DNA from 3 places in the Alteribacillus bidgolensis genome. Region 3 is predicted to be linked to each of the others. Evidence: riboswitches for the same ligand, from Rfam matches in the RefSeq annotation. Region 3 holds a riboswitch; each other region holds the start of a gene.
What was found. A riboswitch is a leader RNA that binds a small molecule or an ion and turns the genes downstream of it on or off. The one in region 3 is predicted to bind S-adenosylmethionine.
Positions count from the first base shown of each region.

Region 1 (2,269 bases), 1.6 Mb from region 3:
CGGAGCGGTCTACTTTTGTAGGATCTTTACCGGAAAAAGCGCCTCCGCCATGACGAGCGTACCCGCCATACGTATCAACAATAATTTTCCGTCCAGTTAAACCTGCATCTCCCTGTGGACCGCCAATAACAAAACGGCCAGTCGGATTAATAAAATACTTCGTTTCATTATCGAGTAGCTTTTCCGGTACAACCGGTTCAATCACATGTTCTTTCAAATCACGGTCGATTTGTTCTAACGTTACATCTGCATGATGCTGTGTTGAGATCACAATCGTTTCGACCCGTAAAGGCGTTCCATCTTCCCCATATTCCACTGTCACTTGCGTTTTTCCATCCGGGCGCAAGTAAGGAACGATCTCTTTTTTACGTACTTCTGTAAGTCTTCTAGATAGTTTATGAGACAATGAAATAGGTAGAGGCATTAACTCTTCTGTTTCATTATCGGCATAACCAAACATTAAACCTTGGTCGCCTGCCCCAATTGCTTCAATCTCTTCCTCCGTCATCTGCCCTTCTCTGGCTTCAAGAGCCTGATCTACACCTTGGGCAATGTCAGCAGATTGTTCATCAATGGAAGTCAATACGGCGCATGTTTCATAGTCGAAACCATATTTTGCACGAGTATAACCTATATTTTTCAATGTATCTCTTGCAATCCTTGGGATGTCGACATAAGTAGAGGTGGTAATTTCCCCAGCTACCAGCACCAACCCTGTGTTGACTGTGGTTTCGCAAGCCACACGAGCGTTAGGATCCTTTTCTATAATTTCATCTAAAATAGCATCTGATATTTGGTCGCAAATTTTATCAGGATGCCCTTCTGTAACTGACTCTGAGGTAAATAATCTCCGTCCTGCAGTTGCCACGTGTACTGCCTCCTTTACCAAATTTGGTATTACGGCACTCATACCCTGATACTTCTTATAAGACGAGAAGGAGAAAAATCTTGTTTAAAATACAAAAACCCTTTTCCATGGCGAGGAAAAGGGATAGTAAACGTTCACCTTTTTCGCCTCTTATCTTCCAAGACGATATCCGTCTTTCCAGGTTAGCACCTTTGCCCCTTATATTACGGGGATGGTTGCCGGGCTTCACAGGGCCTGTCCCTCCGCCAGCTCGGGATAAGAGTATCCGTTCGCGAAATATCATAACGCAGTTTACTGCTTCTGTCAAATAAATTACCTTTGTATTTTACAAGCTCCTGAAGCACAATCCCCTCCTAACAGCTGGTGGCGGCGCTTTGCTATTTGTTTATAAATAACCTTGCCTGCTCGGTCTGCACCAGGCAAATAGAAGAGAAAAGCGAATCTCTTTCCCGCAGGAAACAGCTGAAAGATTCGTTTTACCGCTGCAAATCCTGTGTATAAATAGGTATCTTCTTCAAGAAGGTGCATCTCCTGCTTCATTCTATCTTCCTTTAAAAACGAATATTCCTCAAATATAGAAGGATCCTCTATGGAACGCCAGGTTAACAATTTATGTTTATCCCATTTTTCTATCTCTTGTTTCGTTTTTTGGCACAAAGTGCATGTTCCATCATAAAAAACAACAAAAGACTTGTTTGTGTTTGTGATTGTCACTGGATCATCTCCTTTACGTTAGTCTCATTTTAACATTATAAAATTTCTATCATCTATCAATTATAATAAATACGGACCAACAAACATTTTGTATAAATCTTTTAACAAAAATCACGAATTAGTATAGACTAAATAAATAAATGTGTTATACTAATTCATAATTAAAATGATAATTATTTATTAATCAGAGAAAGGGTTTTGCCGCCATGACGACGATTAATTTTTCAAACGAGTTAAACGAGCTTCTTCATGGAGGAAATGTTCTTAACGATTTACCAGTATCTAGATTAATTGAAAAGTCCCTGCAGCGTAATGAGGGTGTATTGACTTCTAGCGGGGCTTTAAGCGTAGAAACTGGAAAATATACGGGGCGGTCTCCTAAAGATAAATATATAGTTGACGAACAATCTGTTACGAATTTAATTGATTGGGGTCCTGTAAATCAGCCGATTAGTAAAGAAATTTTTTCCTCCCTTTATAAAAAAGTAATCGAGCATCTTAAAAAGAACAATGAATTGTTTGTAACCCGCGGATTTGCCGGAGCAGATCCAGCGTACAGTCTGCCCATACAAGTTATTAATGAGTATGCTTGGCATAATATTTTCGCAAGACAATTATTCATCCGGCCTGAACAAGAAGAATTAGAAACTCATGATGCTGACTTTACAGTCATTGCTGCTCCAAATT
Region 1 is NZ_KZ614149.1:2,177,688-2,179,956, forward strand. It holds gene metK (methionine adenosyltransferase) at 1-868, opposite strand, end outside; SAM riboswitch class I at 1,016-1,130, opposite strand; gene CEF16_RS10865 (thiol-disulfide oxidoreductase DCC family protein) at 1,181-1,582, opposite strand; gene pckA (phosphoenolpyruvate carboxykinase (ATP)) at 1,789-2,269, shown strand, end outside.
Region 1: it holds a riboswitch for S-adenosylmethionine, as region 3 does, so the genes downstream of both, metK (methionine adenosyltransferase) here and CEF16_RS03225 (methionine biosynthesis PLP-dependent protein) in region 3, are expected to answer to the same signal.

Region 2 (2,269 bases), 1.7 Mb from region 3:
AACTTTCCCCTGCAATATATTCACGCTGACACCGCACGTTTGGATCAGTTCTGTCATGACGGGCTGCTCTGCATCTTCACCAAGAAACATTAATTTGACTACAGGCCCTATATTTCTATCTTCTAGTAATCCTTCAATTGCTTCCATCGTTTCTTCCGGCTCCGTCACTTGTTTGACAAACTCTTTGGTCATGTCTTGCTTCGGGTGGCGGAAAACATCAAGCACCATCCCTTGTTCAACTACTTTTCCGCCATCCATCACTGCTACGCGATGACAAATTTTACGAATGACATGCATTTCATGTGTAATAAGTACTATTGTAAGTCCTAGTTTTTTATTTATATCCGTTAAAAGATCAAGAATGGAATCTGTCGTTTTTGGATCAAGAGCTGAGGTCGCTTCATCGCACAACAAAACTTTAGGGTTGTTTGCAAGCGCTCTTGCAATGCCTACCCGTTGTTTTTGACCTCCGCTTAACTGAGAAGGATAAGCATCTCCACGCCCATGGAGTCCTACTAGTTCTATAAGTTCCTGTACTCTTTCTATTCTTTTTTTCTTTGGGACGCCTGCTATTTCCAAAGGAAAAGCTATATTTTCCTCTACCGTCCTGGACCAAAGCAGATTAAAATGCTGAAATATCATACTGATTTCTTGTCTTGCTTCTCTTAAAGAGCGTCCGGAAAGCTTTGACATGTTCCAATCAGCCACCGAAACCTGCCCTTGGCTTGGCCGCTCTAGCATATTTAACATGCGGATCAAGGTACTTTTTCCAGCACCGCTGTATCCAATAACCCCAAAGATCTCGCCTTTATTTATCGATAAATTTACGTCATCGACAGCTGTTATGTTTCCGCTTTTTGCTTGAAACACTTTCGATAAACGATTTAAAGTTATCATGCTGTTATCCCTCGTTCCTTTAATTCCGACTAAACTTATCAGAAAACTTCATAAAACGCCCTAGAAAAATCCGCCTTGTCAGCACGGATAGACAACCTTTTATTATTCTCATTAAAACTTTACAGGTCCTTACAAAGCTCGTCAACTGCTGTGCTATTGGTAAAAACTGCACATTGGTCAGTGATATTTTGTTTTTTCCCTTTTTTCATTGAGCGGAAACAAAAAACCTTTCTGCCGATGCACAGAAAGGTGTATATAAGTAATCATCCTTCCTCTCATCACTCAAAGCATATTACACTTTGCAGGATTTGGCACCGTTTTCCATTGTTTAATAAAATACATGGATGGTTGCCGGGTTTCAAAGGGCCAGTCCCTCCACCTCTCATGATAAGAGATTTATTGTATTGTCAGCCAAATGGAATAATAGCATGTGGGACAGGAAGTGTCAATTATTAACTTTGGATTTGAAAAATTTGGCTCACCGCCAAGTCCTATAGCGGAAGACGTAGTATATACTTATACTTTGATCCTTTTTAACAAAGTTAAGGCATTCCTAAGTACTAAAGAGTATCAAAATGAAGGGGGCTGTCCCATAAGTCTGTTCGGCGAAATTTTTTAATTAACTTCAGCTGAAATACACGTAGACTCCCTCCGGAAAAGCAAAGATAAAGGAACTTCTACTAAAACCGCACACGTCCTGTGTGCAACGTAGAAGCCACCACTTCCTGTGGAAGTAAGATCCCGCACTTGTGCCCTAAGGGTGAAAGCGAAGTGTATTTCAGCTGAAAAAACCTTTTGGGACAGCCCCGTTTAACATATTAATAGCATGTAAAATCAGTAATAACATAACATCAATCCACTACGTTTCACTCAACCAGCATCAAGTACATTAAACTGAGCACGAACAAGCCGGTAATATTCCCCGCCTTGCTTCATTAATTCATGGTGGCTGCCTTGTTCCATAATCCGTCCGTGATCTAATACAACAATCTCATCAGCTTCTCTAATCGTAGATAATCGATGGGCAATCATAATTGCTGTCCGCCCTTCTAACAGCTTTTTCAAAGCCGATTGAATGATCTGCTCAGTTTCTGTATCTATAGATGCGGTCGCTTCATCTAAGATTAATATACGAGGATCAGCCAGCAGAGCTCTTGCAAATGAAATAAGCTGCCTCTCCCCAACCGATAAAACATTTCCGCGTTCTTCCACTTCTGTTTCATATCCATTCTTCAATGCCCGTATAAACCCGTCCGCTCCTACATGGTAAGCTGCTTTTTTTACTTCTTCATCAATTGCATTCGGGTGCCCGAAACGTATATTTTCCATAATCGTTCCTGAAAAAATAAACGTATCTTGCAGCACCATGCTT
Region 2 is NZ_KZ614149.1:2,260,755-2,263,023, forward strand. It holds gene CEF16_RS11330 (methionine ABC transporter ATP-binding protein) at 1-897, opposite strand, end outside; SAM riboswitch class I at 1,170-1,291, opposite strand; gene CEF16_RS11340 (ABC transporter ATP-binding protein) at 1,768-2,269, opposite strand, start outside.
Region 2: it holds a riboswitch for S-adenosylmethionine, as region 3 does, so the genes downstream of both, CEF16_RS11330 (methionine ABC transporter ATP-binding protein) here and CEF16_RS03225 (methionine biosynthesis PLP-dependent protein) in region 3, are expected to answer to the same signal.

Region 3 (2,269 bases):
CTTTTACAAGTATTAAGAACCTTTATTATTGGCGCATTGCTTGTGTTCCCTATAATGGTTCTGCAATATGCATTAGAAGCAGAAGGTGTTTTACGTTCTGAATGGTTACATGCTTTTTTAGGAGCAGCAGGTTTAGAAGAGTTTTTTAAATGGTTTTTATTGTTTTTTACTATTTATAAATTTGTATCTTTCCATTCGCGCTATGAGGGAATTGTATATGGCGCATCGATCTCCTTAGGGTTTGCTTCGGCTGAAAATGTAATATATCTCATGGCGACTGGAATTGATTATGCAATAGGTAGAGCTCTACTTTCAGTTTCCAGCCATGCTTTATTTGGAGTAGTAATGGGGTATTATATAGGATGTGCTCAAATTGCATCAACAAAGGTAAAAAAAGTAATCTGGATGATATTCTCACTTATTGTGCCTCTTGTTTTACATGGGTTATATGATTTGATATTATTGACCGTCCATAAAAATGTAATAGTTATCATTGTACCATTTATGTTTTTCTTATGGTGGTTCGCATTGTCGAGGTCAAAAAAAGCGAATGAAAAAATGGCATAAGAAAGGATGGAAGTTATGGCTGTTCAGACTCGTTATCGTGTAATTGTCCGCTGTCCTAAATGTGGTGAAAAATATATTCTTCGAGGAAGAAACAATGAAAAAGGAGAGCTCGAAACAGGATTTAAGCGATGCGTATGCGGTAATGAAACGAATCTTCACATTGATGCAACCCCGGAATAATTTGTTATTGCAATTATGCTTTTTATCGTGTACGGTTTTACTAACAACAATTACATTTTTATATTCTTATCGAGAGAGATGGAGGGAAAGGCCCTATGAAATCTCAGCAACCAGCCACGCAATGGTCAGGTGCTAAATCCGACAGACGATATACTTACTCGTCTGAAAGATAAGATGAAGTGTACATGCCTTTATAAAGCAGGCCTTCTTCTTATCGAGAAGAAGGCTTTCCTATTAGGGAAAAAAGAATATACATAAAAAATGAGGTGCATAAAAATGAGCAGTAAACACCATATAGAAACAAACTTAGCGCAAATCGGCAATAATCAAGATGAAAAAACAGGGGCTGTTAGTGCTCCCGTGTATTTTTCAACTGCTTATCGTCATGCTGGAATTGGACAATCCACTGGATATGACTACTCTAGAACAGGCAATCCGACAAGAGAAATACTCGAAAATGCGATTGCTGCACTTGAAAACGGCAGAAAAGGATTTGCTTTAAGTTCTGGAATGGCAGCCATACAAACGCTCTTTGCTATTTTTGAAAGTGGAGATGAAATTCTTGCCTCACAAGATTTGTACGGAGGTACCTACAGGCTTTTTGAAGAAGGCTGGAAAAACTGGGGAGTAACTATACAATATGGAGATCCTCGTAATTTAGAAAATTTTGAGCGGTTGATAAACGAGAAAACCCGCGCTTTGTTTATCGAAACACCAACGAACCCATTGATGCAAGAGGCTGATATTGACGCTCTTGCTGCAATCGCAAAAGACAAGCAATTACTGCTTATCGTAGATAACACCTTTTACACTCCTGTTTTGCAGCAGCCTTTAGACAAGGGAGCTGATATAGTTATTCATAGCGCTTCTAAATACTTAGGAGGTCACAACGACGTTATTGCTGGATTAATTGTTGCTAATGATGAAAATATTTGTGAGCGAATAGGGGCTTTTCATAATGGCATGGGCACTATTTTATCACCGATGGATTCTTGGCTGCTTATGAGAGGGATGAAAACATTGTCCCTTCGTATGGAAAAACATACAAAAAATGCACAGGAAGTTGCAGACTTTTTAAATAAACACGATAAAATTGCAGATGTTCTCTATCCAGGTAAAGGTGGAATGTTATCTTTCCGCCTTCAAAATGAAGAATGGGTGAATACTCTTCTGCAGGAACTGGACTTAATAACATTTGCTGAAAGTCTTGGCGGTGTAGAAAGTTTTATGACCTATCCAGCAACCCAAACCCACGCTGATGTACCAGAAGAAGTAAGAATAGCAAACGGTGTATGTAATCGGCTGCTTCGTTTTTCTGTAGGTATTGAAAATGCTGAGGATTTAATTGCAGATTTAGACCAAGCTTTAGCTAAATTATAAGCGCGCTCTTAAAAAGAAAGGATGACAGAGTAGTGGAATTTCTTAATAAATTACAGCAAAACATGCTTGTCGGTGACGGTGCTATGGGCACCTATTTATATGATAAAGGTATTACCGGGTGTTTTGAAATGTTGAACCTGAG
Region 3 is NZ_KZ614149.1:602,055-604,323, forward strand. It holds gene prsW (glutamic-type intramembrane protease PrsW) at 1-567, shown strand, start outside; gene CEF16_RS23560 (hypothetical protein) at 583-747, shown strand; SAM riboswitch class I at 811-923, shown strand; gene CEF16_RS03225 (methionine biosynthesis PLP-dependent protein) at 1,024-2,127, shown strand; gene CEF16_RS03230 (bifunctional homocysteine S-methyltransferase/methylenetetrahydrofolate reductase) at 2,160-2,269, shown strand, end outside.